Regions from separate parts of the Kitasatospora sp. NPDC001660 genome, predicted to be linked through region 3. Evidence: predicted binding sites of a transcription regulator. Region 3 holds the regulator's gene; each other region holds the start of a gene.
What was found. Region 3 encodes HspR, which represses chaperone genes until heat shock. Its sites were predicted from a motif close to TTGAGNNNNNNNNNCTCAA; they were not measured.
Positions count from the first base shown of each region.

Region 1 (4,783 bases), on a different contig from region 3:
ATTCAGGTGAAGCGCACTGGCACCCATCAACCAGTGGAGGTGTTTCGCGATGCTGATGCGCACCGACCCGTTCCGCGAGCTGGACCGGCTGACCCAGCAGTTCTTCAACACGACCGGCACCTGGTCGCGGCCGACCCCGATGCCGCTGGACGCCTACCGCGCCGGCGACGAGTACGTGATCTGCTTCGACCTGCCCGGGGTGGACCCGGACGCGATCGACATCGATGTCGAACGGAACATGCTGACCGTCAAGGCCGAACGGCGCCCCCGCCACGAGGGCGAGGACGTGAAGTGGGAGCTGTCCGAGCGCCCGCTCGGCGTGTTCTCCCGGCAGGTCATGCTCTCCGACACACTCGACCCCGAGGGGATCACCGCCGACTACGACACCGGCGTGCTGACCCTGAAGATCCCGGTCGCCGAGAAGGCCAAGCCCCGCAAGATCGCCATCGGCCACAGCGGAAGCCGCAAGGAGATCAAGGCCTGACCGCGTCCCTGTGCCGTTCCGTGCCGCCCGCACCCCCCGAGCGGGCGGCACGGAAGACCCCCGCATCCCCCGGTCCGGCCCGGGCAGTACCGGCCGACGATGCCCTGTGCGATGGGCGGCCGGCACGGGCCGGCGGTGAGATCGACCTCGCCACCGCGCCGCGGCTTCGCTGCCGCCTGGGCGCCGCGTTCGAGGCGCACGGGGAGGTGGTGCTCGACCTGTCGGAGGTGACGTTCATGGACTGCTCGGGTCTGGGCGTCCTCGTCCAGGCCCGCCATCTGGCCGACCAGTACGGCGGGCGGCTCGTTCTGCGCGGCGTAGGCAGGCCCGTGGCCAAGCTGCTCAAGCTCACCAGCCTCAGTCGCCGTCTGGCCGCCAGCCCCTGACCGGCTCCCGCACGCCCGTACCCGGCAGCGTGCCGGGACGAAGGGAGGAATGCGCGGTGACTCTTCGATGGGAGGCGTTCTTGGACCAGGTCCAGGAACGCGGCGAGTACGACACGCCCCAGGATGCCGACCGCGCGGCCCGCGTCGTGCTGGCCCTGCTCGGCGCCCACTTGGTCGGCGACGTGCGCGCGAAGCTCGCGGCCCGTCTGCCCGAGACCTTCGCCCTGATCCTGTTGAACCCCTTGCAGGCCGCTGAACCGCTCAGTCCCGAACGGTTCGTGCGCGCCACCGCCGCCTGGATCGAGGGCGCCACCGAGAAGACCGCCGTGTGGGACATCGGCGCCGTCCTGTCCACGGTGGCCGACGCCGCCGGCGACGACCTCATGGAGAGTGTCCTGTTCCAGCTGCCGCCCGGCTACGACGTCCTGTTCGGCCGCCCTGTACCCGGCCACTGACCCTGACCCGCTTTCGTGCCGCCGCTCACGCCGCGGCGGCCCGTCCCGGAAGGCCATCGCGATGACCCGGCACCGCCGCCTGATCCAGCAGGTCCGCACCCTCGGTCGCTACCCGAGTGACGAGGAGGCCGAACGCGTCTTCGATGCGGTCCTGGCCGTTCTCGGCTCCCAGCTGACCGGCGAGGAACGCTGCGAGCTGGCCGCCGCGCTCCCTGAGAGGGCCCGCGCCGTCTTCGCCTCGCAGATCCCCCTGCCCGAACCCGTCGCCGCGCCCGCCTTCGTCGAAGCTGTCGCCCGAGCCCTGGAGACCAGCCTCACCGGCGCCCGCTGGGACGTCTCCTCCGTCCTGGCCGCCCTCGAATCCCTCGGCGGCGAGCGGCTCACCGACCGCCTCCTCGCCCACCTGCCCCGCGGTTACGCGCTCCTGTTCGGCCGCGCCGACCTCGCCGCCGCTTGAACCTCAGCCGGCCCGGGTTGGGCCCAGGCGACGGGCGTTCGACGTCACTGGCCGCGGGCCCGGTCCAGGTCGGCCTCCAGCTGCTCCACCCGGACCTGGAGATCGAGTCCCCGGCGCGCGCCTTCCAGGGTCAGTCCCTCGCTGATCAGCTTCACCAGGGCCGCGACACGGTTGATCTCCCGGCGCGAGTATCTCCGCTGGCCACCCGACGAGCGCACGGGCACGACCGCGCCCAGCTCGTCCAGTCGCCGCAGGAACGCCACCTGGACGTGCAGCATCGCGGCGACCTGCCCCACCGTGTACAGCGCGGCATCCGCGTCATCAATGGGCAGCTCCACCACCGCGACCTCACCTCGCCGCTCGCTGAAACCTCACTTCCACGTTACAGATTTCCTCCAGCCGCAGCCATCGACTTACCATTGAGTCCATGAGGCTCAAGTTTCATTCCTCCCGCTGAGGCAAGGCGGGAGGGATAGCAGGAATAGCAGGAGAGGAGGCCCGGCAATGTCACGCGCAGTCGGTATCGACCTGGGAACGACGAACTCGGTGGTCTGCGTGCTGGAGGGCGGCGAGCCGGCCGTCATCGCCAACGCCGAGGGCGCCCGGACCACCCCGTCGGTGGTGGCTTTCGGCAAGGGCGGCGAGGTGCTGGTCGGCGAGGTCGCCAAGCGGCAGGCCGTGACCAATGTGGACCGCACGGCCCGCTCGGTGAAGCGGCACATGGGCGAGAGCGGCTGGCGGTTCCCGGAGAAAGGGGATGTGAACGGCAAGCGGTACACCGCGCAGGAGATCTCGGCGCGGGTGCTGCAGAAGCTGAAGCGCGACGCCGAGTCCTACCTGGGTGAGGACGTGACGGACGCGGTGATCACCGTGCCCGCGTACTTCAACGATTCCCAGCGCACGGCTACCAAGGAGGCAGGTGAGATCGCGGGCCTGAAGGTGGCGCGGATCATCAACGAGCCGACCTCCGCCGCCCTGGCGTACGGCCTGGACAAGGAGAACGACCAGACGGTGCTGGTCTTCGACCTCGGCGGCGGCACGTTCGACGTGTCGCTGCTGGAGATCGGCGAGGGCGTGGTGGAGGTGAAGGCCACCTCCGGTGACACCCACCTGGGCGGTGACGACTGGGACCAGCGGATCGTCGACCACCTGGTCAAGCAGTTCAAGAACGGCTACGGCATCGACCTGTCCAAGGACAAGATGGCAGCCCAGCGGCTCCGGGAGGCCGCGGAGAAGGCGAAGATCGAGCTGTCGGCGGCCACGGAGACGACGATCAACCTGCCCTACATCACGGCCTCCGCCGAAGGCGCTCTCCACCTGGACGAGAAGCTCACCCGCGCCCAGTTCCAGCAGCTCACCGCCGATCTGCTGGAGCGCTGCGAGGGCCCGTTCCACCAGGCCGTCAAGGACACCAAGATCGAGGTGAAGGACGTCGACCACGTCATCCTGGTCGGCGGCTCCACCCGTATGCCCGCCGTCACCGACCTGGTGAAGAAGCTCACCGGCAAAGACCCGCACAAGGGCGTCAACCCGGACGAGGTCGTCGCCATCGGCGCCGCCCTGCAGGCCGGCGTGCTCAAGGGCGAGGTCAAGGACGTCCTGCTGCTCGACGTCACCCCGCTGTCCCTGGGCATCGAGACCAAGGGCGGCATCATGACCAAACTGATCGAGCGCAACACCACGATCCCGACCCGCCGCTCGGAGGTCTTCACCACGGCCGAGGACAACCAGCCCTCGGTGACCGTGCAGGTCTACCAGGGCGAGCGGGAGATCGCCGCGTACAACAAGAAGCTCGGCATGTTCGAGCTGACCGGCATCGCACCGGCCCCGCGCGGGATGCCGCAGATCGAGGTCACCTTCGACATCGACGCCAACGGCATCATGCACGTGGCCGCGAAGGACCTCGGCACCGGCAAGGAACAGAAGATGACCGTCACCGGCGGCTCCGCCCTGCCGAAGGACGACATCGACCGCATGATCCGGGAAGCCGAGCAGCACGCGGAGGAGGACCGCCGCCGCAAGGAGGCCGCCGAGACCCGAAACCAGGGCGAGCAACTCGCCTACAGCACCGAGAAGTTCCTTCAGGACAACCAGGACAAGGTCCCGGCCGACGTGAAGAACGAGGTGGAGACGGCCCTGGCGGAGCTGAAGGACAAGCTCAAGGGCGAGGACACCGCCGCGATCCGCGCAGCGAGCGACAAGGTCGCCCAGGTCAGCCAGAAACTGGGCCAGGCCATCTACGCCCAGACCGCCCCCGGTGCACCAGGTGGCGGCGCAACCGGCACCCAGGGCGAGGAAGGAGAGGAGGTCGTGGACGCCGAGATCGTGGACGAGGACGAGCACAAGCGAGGCGCCGCATGACCACCCCGTCCAGGCCGAGGAAGAAACCCGAAGAGCAGCGCCCGCCTGTGGTCATCCGCGACAAGCGGCGCATCGACCCGGACACCCTGCAACTTCGGCCCGGAAGCGAGGAACGGCTCGCCAAGCCCAGTGGCCAGCAGGGTGCCGGCGGCCCCGCCAGCGCCCTGCTCGGTGGCGGCGCCGCACCCTCGCCCGGCCAAGCTCCTGCGGGAGCGGGCGGTGAGTCGCTGCGCGCCGCGCTGGCCGAGCGGACTCAAGACCTGCAGCGGGTGAAGGCCGAGTACGACAACTTCCGCCGGCTCGCCGCACTGCGCAACCTCGCCGAACACGCGGCGTTGCCCGTCCGCACCCGACGGCCTCAGCCGGTGGGCGGGCGGCAGTGTCTGCGAAGGGCTCTACCGCACGTGAGGCTGGGGCGTGGCCGGAACACGGGAAGTCGTCCGCTCGCTGGCCGCGCGGGCGCGGGCGGCCAGTGCTTGGGGTCGGGGGGCAGATCGGCTTCCGGGGGCTCGGTGGGCTACTGACCTGTGTGCCTGGGGGCGGCGGGCCCGGGCGGATGCGCGGTGGGTCCGCGGCTCCCCCCGGGCCGCCCGGGTTCAGTCGTCGGCTCCGGCGGCGGTGCGCGCGATGCGCCCGCGGA
Region 1 is NZ_JBSFGU010000057.1:298-5,080, reverse strand. It holds gene ACWCXH_RS34855 (Hsp20/alpha crystallin family protein) at 50-484, shown strand; gene ACWCXH_RS34850 (STAS domain-containing protein) at 505-870, shown strand; gene ACWCXH_RS34845 (DUF2267 domain-containing protein) at 927-1,325, shown strand; gene ACWCXH_RS34840 (DUF2267 domain-containing protein) at 1,387-1,782, shown strand; gene ACWCXH_RS34835 (helix-turn-helix domain-containing protein) at 1,827-2,123, opposite strand; gene dnaK (molecular chaperone DnaK) at 2,287-4,143, shown strand; gene ACWCXH_RS34825 (hypothetical protein) at 4,140-4,667, shown strand; partial or broken gene ACWCXH_RS34820 (amino acid permease) at 4,740-4,783, opposite strand, start outside.
Region 1: a site for HspR is predicted at 2,202-2,220, ahead of dnaK (molecular chaperone DnaK). Genes of this name have one in related genera too.

Region 2 (5,798 bases), on a different contig from region 3:
GCACGCCGCGGTCGCGCAGCGAGGTGACCGGCAGCTCCAGCTCGGCGCCGCGCGAGCGCAGGAAGGAGAGCGCGATGTGCGCGGACTCCTTCATGACGTCGCCCAGCTGTCCGGTCAGGGTCAGCCCGGTGCCGCCGGTCTCGGCGTCGGCGAGCGAGGCCTCGATGTAGAGGACGTCGCCGCCGGCCCCGGTCACCGCGAGGCCGGTGGCCACGCCGGGGACGGCGGTGCGCCGCTCGGCCGGCTCCTGGGCGGCCTCCGGCACGTGGTGCGGGCGGCCGATCAGGGCGCGCAGGTCGTCCGCGCCGATCGTGGCGGGCAGGTCGCGCTCGCCGAGCTCGGCCTGCGCGGCGATCTTGCGCAGCACCCGGGCGATCGAGCGTTCCAGGTTCCGCACGCCGGCCTCGCGGGTGTACTCCCCGGCGAGCCTGCGCAGCGCCGACTCGTCGACGCCGACCTGCTCGCCGCCGAGCCCGGCCCGCTCCAGCTGGCGCGGGAGCAGGTGGTCGCGGGCGATGACGACCTTCTCGTCCTCGGTGTAGCCGTCGAGGCGGACGAGCTCCATCCGGTCGAGCAGCGGCTCGGGGATGGCCTCCAGCACGTTGGCGGTGGCGAGGAAGACGACGTCGGACAGGTCGAGCTCGACCTCCAGGTAGTGGTCCCGGAAGGTGTGGTTCTGCGCCGGGTCCAGCACCTCCAGCAGGGCGGCGGCCGGGTCGCCCCGGTAGTCGGAGCCGACCTTGTCGATCTCGTCGAGCAGGACGACCGGGTTCATCGAGCCGGCTTCCTTGATCGCCCGCACGAGGCGGCCGGGCAGCGCGCCGACGTAGGTGCGCCGGTGGCCGCGGATCTCGGCCTCGTCCCGGACTCCGCCGAGCGCGACCCGGACGAACGTGCGGCCCATCGCGCGGGCCACGCTCTCGCCGAGCGAGGTCTTGCCGACCCCGGGCGGGCCGACCAGCGCCAGCACCGCTCCTCCCCGGCGCCCGCCGACCAGCCCGAGCCCCTGATCGGCCCGGCGCTTGCGCACGGCGAGGTACTCGACGATGCGGTCCTTGACGTCGGCGAGACCGGCGTGGTCCGCGTCCAGCACCGCACGGGCGCCGGCGATGTCGTACGCGTCCTCGGTGCGCTCGTTCCACGGCAGCTCCAGGACGGTGTCCAGCCAGGTGCGGATCCACGAGCCCTCGGGGGACTGGTCGGATGAACGCTCCAGCTTGTCGACCTCCTTCAGGGCCGCCTCGCGGACCGTCGTCGGCAGGTCGGCGGCCTCGACCCGGGCGCGGTAGTCGCCCTCCTCGTCGGCCGGGTCGCCGTTCAGCTCGGCCAGCTCCTTGCGGACGGCCTCCAGCTGGCGGCGCAGCAGGAACTCCTTCTGCTGCTTGGCCACGCCCTCCTCGACGTCCTTGCGGATCGAGTCGTTGACCTCCTCCTCGGCGAGGTGGTCGCGCAGCAGCGTCAGCGCGTACTCCAGGCGGGCGACCTGGTCGGCCTCCAGCAGCACCTTGAGCTTCTGCTCGGCGGTGGCGAAGGGCGCGTAGCCGATGTTGTCGGCGAGCTCGCCGACGCCCTCGATCTGGGCCACCCGGTCGACGATCTGCCAGGCGCCGCGCTTGCGCAGCCACTGGGTGGACAGCGCCTTGTACTCCTTGACCAGCTCGGCGGCCCGGCCGGCCACCGGCACGCCCACCGAGGACTCCCGGAACGGCGTGGTCTCGACCCAGAGGGCGGCGCCCGGCCCGGTGGTGCCGACGCCGATCCGGACCCGGCGCACGGCGCGCACCAGCGCGGCCGGCTCCCCGTCCGCCAGTCGGCCGACCTGCTCGACGGTGGCGAGCGTGCCGACCGCCGCGTACGAGCCGTCCACCCGCGGGACCAGCAGGACCTGCGGCTTGCCGCCGCCGGCCGCCGCGCGGGCGGCCTCCACCGCGGCGCGCACCTCGGTGTCCTTCAGGTCCAGCGGGACCACCATGCCCGGCAGGACGACCTCGTCGTCGAGCGGCAGCACGGGCAGGGTGAGCGGTGTGGACGTCGATGCCATGATCTCTCCCCAGTCAGTGAACTTGAGTCGACCTGACTAAGGCTTCCGGGGCGCCGCGTGTTCCCCGATCCGTGTTCGCCGTGAGCGAACGGAAAAGGGGTGCCGGCGGGGGTCGCCGGAAGGTCGTCAAAAACCCCCGAACGAGTTAACGGACATCCAAGACCGGGGCCCCGCCGGACGCGGACGCGGGCGCGGGACCGGCCTCCGGCACCTCCGCGCGCAGCAGGTGCAGCCGGCCTCCGGGCCTGCGGCGCAGCCAGCGCCACAGCGCCACGCCGGTGAGCACCGCCGCCGGGTGGCCCACCGCGGTGACCAGGTCGCTCTCGGTGGCGATCTGCTCGGCGATCAGCACCGCGGCACCCCCCAGCGCCAGCAGCCGCCCGCGCCAGGAGAGCAGTCCGGCGAGCGCGCCGAGACTGACCAGCACGCCGTAGCTGACGCCGATGTCGAGGTAGTCCATCGCCGCGGGCTCCAGCTGCCCGGTCTCCACGGCGGTGATCACCACCACCTGGGACAGCAGCGTGGCCGTGACGTGCCCGATCGCGAAGACCGCCGCCGCCCGCCGGGAGCCGACCCGGCGTTCCAGCGGCGCGACGGTGAAGGCGAATCCCCACAGGTACGGCATCCACACCTCGCCGGCCACCCAGAAACCGCTGAGCAGCAGGGCTCGCATCGGGTGGTGCAAAAGATTGTGGCCGTCCGAACTGGAGGCCTGCTGCAGCCGCAGGACGAGATCCGGATCCGCGAGTTTGGCAAAGGCCGTGGTGGCACCCACCACGGCCAGATATCCGAGCGCGAAAGGGTTGCGCCGGGGCGTCGGCACCCGGGCCAGCAGCCACTCGGCCACCCCGGCGCGCAGCCCGAGCCGGAGCATCCCGTACGGGGGCCCGGCCGACGGCGCGCGCGACCCTGGGCGCGGCTCCACCGGCCCGCCACCGCGCCGCAGTCCAGCCATGCCGCCTCCGCTCCACGCCCCGCAGCCACCGACCCCGGCCCGCGACTCCCGTCCGGGGGGACCAACGTACCGGCGCGCGCCCGGAATCCCTCCTGCAGGGCGTTGTCGTGATCACGTTACGTCGCGGTCCTGAGAGCCAGCTGAGAAAAGCCCGTGAAGACCGGCGGACCGGCCGTCCGGTCGGATTCCGCTATTGGTCCAGACCTACTTCCACTTGACCCGTCAGTAGCGGCCCTGACCGGCGACTTGGCATCAACTCGACTGCATACGTACCGTTACGCAGTGAAAAAACGCCGGGTAAGGTATCGGCCCGTGCCCACTCGTGAGTGGGTCCGAGAGCGGGCCGACAACCGGCCCAACGGGCCGGAAACGTCCGGTCCACCTGCCGGGAGGCAGCCGCTGTCCGTACGCTGCGAAGTGCGCGGGAGAAGCGGGTGTCCGACCTCCGCCCTCCGATCCGCGCACGGCTACGGGACGGCGGACCCGGCACAATCCACGACGGAACAAGACTACGAAGCGGAGCCCCGCCATCCCCACAGGTGGCCGGCCCGCAGCCCTGGGGGCGGTGGCGTGACCGTGACAGAAATTCAGCAGGACAGCAGCAACAGCGGCGGCACGGTGAGCAGCCAGCGCAGAGTGCTGGTGGTGGAGGACGAGCCCACGATCGCGGAGTCGATCGCGGCCCGGCTGGGCGCGGAGGGCTTCAAGGTCGCCGTGGCCCACGACGGCCCCGGCGCGGTCGACGGCTTCCACACCTGGCAGCCGGACCTGGTCGTCCTCGACATCATGCTGCCCGGGTTCGACGGCCTCGAAGTGTGCCGCCGGATCCAGGCCCAGCGACCGGTGCCGGTGCTGATGCTGACCGCGCGCGACGACGAGACGGACCTGCTGGTCGGCCTCGGCGTCGGTGCCGACGACTACATGACCAAGCCCTTCTCCATGCGCGAACTGGCCGCCCGGGTCAACGTGCTGCTGCGCCGCGTCGAGCGCGCCCAGCAGGCCGCCCGCACGCCCGCGCTCGGCTCGCTGCGCTTCGGCGAGCTGGAGATCGACCACGTGCAGCGCCGGGTGCGCCTCGCCTCCGGCGACGTCCACCTGACGCCGACCGAGTTCGACCTGCTCGCCTGCCTGGCCGCTCAGCCGCGCGCCGTGCTCACCCGCGAGCAGCTGCTGGCCGAGGTGTGGGACTGGACCGACGCGTCCGGCACCCGCACCGTCGACAGCCACGTCAAGGCACTGCGCCGGAAGATCGGCGCCAGCTGGATCCGCACCGTCCACGGCGTCGGCTACGCGCTGGAGGCCCCGCTCTCCTAGCGGCGCCTCGGGCATCGGGCCTCCGGGGGGCCCGTGTCCCGAACCGCCGTGCACACGCGGGGGACCCACAGGGAACCAATGACCTTTCCACAGCAACGCAACGGGGACGCCGACGGCACGCGGTCGCAGACCTTCGCCGCCCGCGCCGCCCGCCGGGTCTGGGCCGACATCCGGCCGCTCGACCCCGTCCGGTCGATCAAGGGCAAGCTCGCGCTGCTCGTGATCGTCTCCGTCTTCCTCGCGAGCGGCATGGTCGTCGTGGCGATGAAGTCCGAGACCCAGATCCGCATCATCATGATCTTCTCGATGATCGCGTCGCTGCTCTTCATGCAGTTCCTCGCGCACGGGCTGACCGCCCCCCTGCGCGAGATGACCGCGGCCGCCCGCGCGATGGCCTCCGGCGACTACAGCCGAAGGGTCGAGGTGAACTCGCGCGACGAGATCGGCGAGCTGGCCGCCACGTTCAACCAGATGGCCTCCGACCTGGAGGCCGCCGACCGGCACCGGCGCGAACTGGTCGCCAACGTCTCGCACGAGCTGCGCACGCCCATCGCCGCGCTGCGCGCCGTGCTGGAGAACGTGGTCGACGGCGTCGTGCAGCCCAATCCGGCGACCCTGGAGGCGGCCCTGGAACAGACCGAGCGGCTCGGCCGCCTGGTCACCCACCTGCTCGACCTCTCCAAGATCGACGACGGCGTGGTCGACCTCGACGCCCGCCCCTTCGAGGTGCGCGAGTTCCTGGACGGCGTGCTGCGCGGCGTCACCGTGGACGGCGCGACGGCGGGCGGGGCGTTCTCCCGGCGCGGGGACGTCCGGCTCGCGCTGGAGGTCAGTCCGGCCGGCCTGACCGGTGTGGCGGACCCGGAACGGCTCCACCAGGTGGTCGCCAACCTGGTCGACAACGCCTGCAAGCACTCCCCTCCCGGCGGCACCGTGACGGTGCGCGCGCGGCCCGACGGCGAGCCCGGCGGTCTGCTGCTGGAGGTCGAGGACGAGGGCCCGGGCATCCCGCCGGCCGACCGCAGCCGGGTCTTCGAGCGGTTCAGCCGCAGCGGCACCGCCACCGCCCAGGGGCCGGGCTCCGACGGCGGCACCGGCCTGGGCCTGGCCATCGCCCGCTGGGCGGTGGACCTGCACGGCGGGCGGATCGCGGTCGCGGAGTCGCCGCGCGGCTGCCGGATCGAGGTCCGGCTGCCCGGGCAGCCCTGAGCTCGTGCGATCGTCCAGGAATCCCGGCGGGAGTGCGCAGAGGGGTGCACACTGGGGCTTGTGTCACAGATCCGACACAGACGTACACGAAGATCGCTCGAAGGTTCGAGCGGGGCTTTGTCCGTTTTCGCCCTGATATGGGGGCCGATCGCTCCTGGCCGCTTCCCCTCAGATGCGCGTTTCTAACGCATATTTTCGGCCAATCCGCAGGTCAGGACTGTGATCTGGGCGACGCCTGAGCCCCGGGGACTGCGCGATCACTGGTCAGGGGCGTAGCCT
Region 2 is NZ_JBSFGU010000002.1:252,802-258,599, reverse strand. It holds gene lon (endopeptidase La) at 1-2,041, opposite strand, end outside; gene ACWCXH_RS03105 (rhomboid-like protein) at 2,187-2,996, opposite strand; gene ACWCXH_RS03100 (response regulator transcription factor) at 3,573-4,310, shown strand; gene ACWCXH_RS03095 (sensor histidine kinase) at 4,389-5,519, shown strand.
Region 2: a site for HspR is predicted at 2,064-2,082, ahead of lon (endopeptidase La). Genes of this name have one in related genera too.

Region 3 (5,798 bases):
GCGTCGTCAGCCGCGTCCGGCTGGCGAGCGTCACCACACTGTCCGCCGGCCCGGTCAGCCGCATCAGCGGCGCGGCCAGAAACACACGTGCACGCCGACCCTCGGGGGCCTGGCTGTCGTGGTGACGCAGGTAGGGCTCACTCATGTCGACTCCGGGGGAAGTGCGCCGAGGCTGAGCTGCTCGCTGCCGACGCTGGTCGTAGAGATAAGACTGGCGGAATTTGGACGGATATATCGCTTTTCGACGCCCAATCCGGTGCAGCGACCTGATCGGAAGATCCGGGCGTCATGTGAGGCGGGCGTGAGTTGATCGTCCACCGAGCAGGCGCGGCAGTCCACTGATGCGTGGTGTCATCCGTCTGCATGGCAGAGAGATGACACCCCTGGCCAGCTGAACGCGCCCGTGACAGCCAGAACGCCGTATGGCAGCATTTGAGCGTTTGATGGACGTGCCGCGCGTGGCTCCGCATCGGCAGGTCGCTAGAGGATGGGGTGTACGCGAGTGTCTCGTAAGCGTCAGGCCGCAAAGGCGGCCCTTGTGGCGATAGCCGCCAGTGTCCTCACAATGCTGGGCGTCGGCGTGGCATGTACTGACCATGGTGCAGACGGTTCCGTGCATGTCAACTATTCAATTTCCAGCGCCGATGCGGACGTTGCGTCCTTGGCCACCGGCACCGTCCTGGACAACGACCACTCCTGGACGTGACCGCCGCCACTCCGGTATTGATTCGTCGGCTGCGCGGCGCGAATGGAAGAGGGCGCGCTATGAGGCGTTGTCGGATTCTCTCGACGACCGCGCGAGGGCATACCCGAGCTGGAAGAGGGAATCCACGTTGTAGTCCTCGCGCATCTCTGCGAGATGCCGTGCCAGGGTGCGCTCACTGATGCCGAGCCGACGGGCGATCACTCGGTGGTTCGTGCCTTCCAGCATCAGGTCGATTATGGTCTGCCGCAGGCTGGAGACCACCTGCTGAGGGATGGTTCGGCTGCCGTTGAAATCGAGCCCTCTGTTCCAGTTCCGCTCGAAGACCTCATGAGTGAGGAAGTGTATGACGGCGGGGTCGTAGATGAAGGCGGCCAGGTTCAGGTCCTCGGCCACCGGAATGACGGCGAGGATTCTGTCGATGATGATCAGCCGGGTATAGGGCTCGTCGAGGGTCCGAAACTTTCCGCCGGCCTCGGTGAGCGTCCCCACGTAGTCCCTGGTGGGCGGATGGTAGCGGGTACTCGGATGGTAGATCGTTCGCGTCGAGATACCTCTCTTCAGGTCCTCCAGGTCTTCGGCCAGAGTGCCGGAGAGTACGTCCGGAGGGCGCGGGCCGCCGGGCTGGGCGGCGAGTACCTCTTCTTTTGCCGAGGCGACGGCGTTGTTGATGCGCTGGTTGATGACGGCCTTGCCGCGGACGTATTCGATCGTGCCGCCCGCTGATTCGGGCTTGTGGAATGCGTCCGCGAGGCCCTGCAGGTCGCCGGGTATGGATACCGCACGAGAGAGGAGTTCGAGGGCCTGGCGCTGCCATATGACGCTGAGTCCGGACGCGAGCTGTTTCGGGTCGACGGCCACCAGGACCTGGGGATCATCCGCGTCGGGTACGAGCAGCCCTATCTGCAGGAGCTCGGCCAGATTGCTCTGCTCATCGTTGTCGACGTCTTTGCGGGCAATCCGTCCGTGTTCGCGAATGATTGTCAGGTAGAGCTCATGTGCGCCGGGAGACAAGGTGCCCGTCGCGCCGACGCCCGAATTTGCTTCGTCCCTCCCGATCATTCACGGCTCCTTCTCGATGGACGATCCGGCCTCAGGATGCGCTGACACCTCGCTGGCCGATCTTAGACCGCATTGCGGGCACGGGACCGAGGTGTTCCACCTCCTTTTGACCGAGGTGGCCGAGTGGAACCCTCTCACCAAAGCCGAGCCGCCGGCACCCCCCGGACAGGAGGGAGCCGGCGGCTGGGGGCTGTGCGACCGAGTCAGCGCTTCGGGCGCCAGACGACCAGGGCGCTCGACTGGGGTGTCGGGGGCTGGTACGGGACGAGGTCGCGGCGGTAGGAGGCGTGGACGGCGGCCTCGCGCTGCTGGAGTGCGGTGGCGGCGCCCTCCAGGGAGTCGGCCAGTTCGGCGATGCGCGACTGGAGGGCGGTGACCTGGTTCTCCAGCTCGATGATCCGCTTGATGCCGGCCAGGTTGATGCCCTCGTCCTGGGAGAGCCGCTGGACCTCGCGCAGCTGCTGGATGTCGCGGGCGGAGTAGCGGCGGCCGCGGCCGGCGGTGCGGTCGGGGCTGACCAGGCCGAGGCGGTCGTACTGGCGCAGGGTCTGCGGGTGCAGGCCGGAGAGTTCGGCGGCCACCGAGATCACGTACACCGGGGTGTCCTCGGTGAGCATGTAGGGGGGCGGCGCCGCGGCGCGCCGGGGGCGGCGGCCGTCGCCGGGCAGGCCTTCGCCGAGGCCGGGGCCGATCGGGCTGTCGGGGGTCATCGGGGACATCTGGTCGTCACGCTCCCTTCGCCGCCCGGAACAGGGCGGCTCGCGGGTCGTCGGAGGCGGTGGCCTCGCGGTACTGCTCCAGGGCGGACAGCGCGTCGCCGGTGACGTGCTGCGGCACCACGACCTCGACGGTGACGAGGAGGTCGCCGCGGGTGCCGTCCTTGCGGGTGGCGCCCTTGCCGCGGGCGCGCATGGTGAGGCCGTTGGCGCTGCCCGGGGGCAGCTTGAGCTTCACGGCCGGGCCGTTCAGCGTGGGCACCTCGATGGTGCCGCCCAGCGCGGCCTCGGGAAAGGTGACCGGGACGGTGACGGTGAGGTTGTCGCCCTTGCGGCCGAAGACGGGGTGCGCGTCGACGTGCACGGTGACGTAGAGGTCGCCGGGCTGGCCGCCGCGTTCGCCCTGGGCGCCCTTGCCCTTGAGCCGGATGCGCTGGGCGTCCTGGACGCCGGCCGGGATGCGGACCTGCATGGTGCGGGCGGAGCTGGCCCGGCCGCTGCCGTGGCAGTCGGTGCAGGGGTCGTCGACGATCATGCCGCGGCCCTTGCAGTCCTTGCAGGGCTCGGAGAGCGCGAACGCGCCCTGGCCGCGGCTGACGGTGCCGGCGCCGACGCAGGTCGGGCAGACCCGCGGGGTGGTGCCGGACTTGGCGCCGGTGCCATTGCAGACGCGGCAGGGGGCCTGGCTGGTCATCCGCAGCGGGACGGTCGCGCCGTCGACGGCCTCCTCGAAGGAGAGGGTGACCTCGGTCTCGACGTCGGCGCCGCGCCGGGGCTGGGCCTGCCGGCCGCCGCGGTTGAAGAGGCCGCCGAAGACGTCGCCGATGCCGCCGCTGCCGCCCTGGCTGCCGCTGAAGAGGTCGCCGAAGTCGAAGCTGTAGCTGCCGGTGCCGGGCCCGCCGGAGCGGAAGCCGCCGTTGGCGAAGAGGCTGCGGGCCTCGTCGTACTCCTTGCGGCGCTTCTCGTCGGACAGGACGTCGTACGCCTCGGAGATGTCCTTGAAGCGCTCCTCGGCCTTGGCGTCGCCCTTGTTGGCGTCCGGGTGGAACTCGCGCGCCAGCTTCCGGTAGGTCTTCTTGATCTCGGTGGCGGTGGCGTCCTTGGGCACGCCGAGGACCTTGTAATAGTCCTTCTCGACAAAGTCCTTGCCACTCATGGCTTCCGCCACCTCCCGATGTCCATCGTCACTGCGTTGTCAACAGCCCGGTCGCGCAGGCCTGTTGCCGACAGCGCGCTGCGGAGCCGGCCGCCGTACTTGCCGGCGTACGACTCCGCAGCGCGCTGGTTGTCAGCTGTGACAGGCTGTCACCTGTCGCAGGTTGTCAGCTGTCCGCGCCACCGTCGGCCTTGTCCGACTTGTCGGACTTGGCGGCGTCGGTGTCCGGCCCGGACGTGGTCTGGGTGCCCGGCTGGGGCTCCGCGACCGCGACCATCGCCGGGCGGATGATCCGCTCGCCGATCCGGTAGCCGGGCTGGAGGATCTGCACGCAGGTGTCCTCGGTGACGTCCGAGGAGTAGCTGTGCATCAGCGCCTCGTGCATGGTCGGGTCGAAGGGCTCGCCCTCCTTGCCGAACTGCTGGAGGCCCAGCTTGGCGACGACCGTCTCCAGCGACTCGGCGACGGACTTGAAGCCGCCGGTGACCTCGCCGTGCTCGCGGGCGCGGCCGATGTCGTCCAGGACCGGGATCAGGGACTCCAGGATGTTGGAGACCGCGATCTCGCGGACCGTCAGCCGGTCGCGCTCGACCCGCTTGCGGTAGTTCTGGTACTCGGCCTGGAGGCGCTGGAGGTCCGCGGTGCGCTCGGTGGCCTCGCGCTTGGCGGCGGCCAGCTCGGCCGACGCGTCGCCGGAGCCGGCGGCGGCCTCCTCGGCGGCCTTGATCACGGCCTCCTCGGCGGCGGAGTCGTCGCCGGACTTGCCGCCCTGCGGCTTGTCCGTCATGCCGCACCGCCCTTGGGCTTGTCGTGCTTCTCCTCGTCCACGATCTCGGCGTCGACGACGTCGTCGTCCTTGCCGTGGGCGGCGGAGTCGCCGGCGGGGGCGGCACCGGCGGCGTCGGCGTTGGCGTAGAGGGCCTGGCCGAGCTTCTGCGCGGTGGTGGAGACCTTCTCCGAGGCCTCGCGGATCTTCGCGATGTCCTCGCCCTTCAGGGCCTCCTTGAGCTCGCCGATGGCGGACTCGACCTCGGTCTTGACGTCGGCCGGGAGCTTGTCGGCGTTGTCGGCGATGAACTTCTCGGTCGAGTAGACGAGCTGCTCGGCGGAGTTGCGGGTCTCGACGGACTCGCGGCGCTTGTGGTCCTCGTCCGCGTACTGCTCGGCCTCGCGGCGCATGCGGTCGACCTCGTCCTTCGGCAGCGAGGAGCCGCCGGTGACGGTCATCTTCTGCTCCTTGCCGGTGCCGAGGTCCTTCGCGGCCACGTGCATGATGCCGTTGGCGTCGATGTCGAAGGTGACCTCGATCTGCGGCAGGCCGCGCGGCGCCGGCGGCAGGCCGGTCAGCTCGAACATGCCGAGCTTCTTGTTGTACGCGGCGATCTCGCGCTCGCCCTGGTAGACCTGGATCTGCACGGACGGCTGGTTGTCCTCGGCCGTGGTGAAGATCTCCGAGCGCTTGGTCGGGATCGTGGTGTTGCGCTCGATCAGCTTGGTCATGATGCCGCCCTTGGTCTCGATGCCGAGGGACAGCGGGGTGACGTCGAGCAGGAGGACGTCCTTGACCTCGCCCTTGAGGACACCGGCCTGGAGCGAGGCGCCGATGGCGACGACCTCGTCCGGGTTGACGCCCTTGTTGGCGTCCTTGCCGCCGGTCAGCTCCTTGACGAGCTCGGCGACGGCCGGCATGCGGGTCGAGCCGCCGACGAGGACGACGTGGTCGATCTCGGAGAGCGAGATGCCGGCGTCCTTGATCACGTTGTGGAACGGGATCTTGCAGCGCTCGAGCAGGTCGGCGGTGAGCTGCTGGAACTGGGCGCGGGTGAGCTTCTCGTCCAGGTGCAGCGGGCCCTCGGCGGAGGCCGTGATGTAGGGCAGGTTGATCGAGGTCTCGGAGGACGAGGACAGCTCGATCTTGGCCTTCTCGGCGGCCTCGCGCAGACGCTGCACGGCCATCTTGTCCTTGGACAGGTCGACACCGTGGCCGGACTGGAACACCTTGACCAGGTGGTCGACGATGCGCTGGTCCCAGTCGTCACCACCGAGGTGGTTGTCACCGTTGGTGGCCTTCACCTCGACGACCCCGTCGCCGATCTCCAGCAGGGAGACGTCGAAGGTGCCGCCGCCGAGGTCGAAGACCAGGATGGTCTGGTCGTCCTTG
Region 3 is NZ_JBSFGU010000003.1:107,322-113,119, reverse strand. It holds gene ACWCXH_RS04130 (hypothetical protein) at 1-145, opposite strand, end outside; gene ACWCXH_RS04125 (LuxR family transcriptional regulator) at 764-1,765, opposite strand; gene ACWCXH_RS04120 (heat shock protein transcriptional repressor HspR) at 1,969-2,484, opposite strand; gene dnaJ (molecular chaperone DnaJ) at 2,492-3,637, opposite strand; gene grpE (nucleotide exchange factor GrpE) at 3,804-4,424, opposite strand; gene dnaK (molecular chaperone DnaK) at 4,421-5,798, opposite strand, start outside.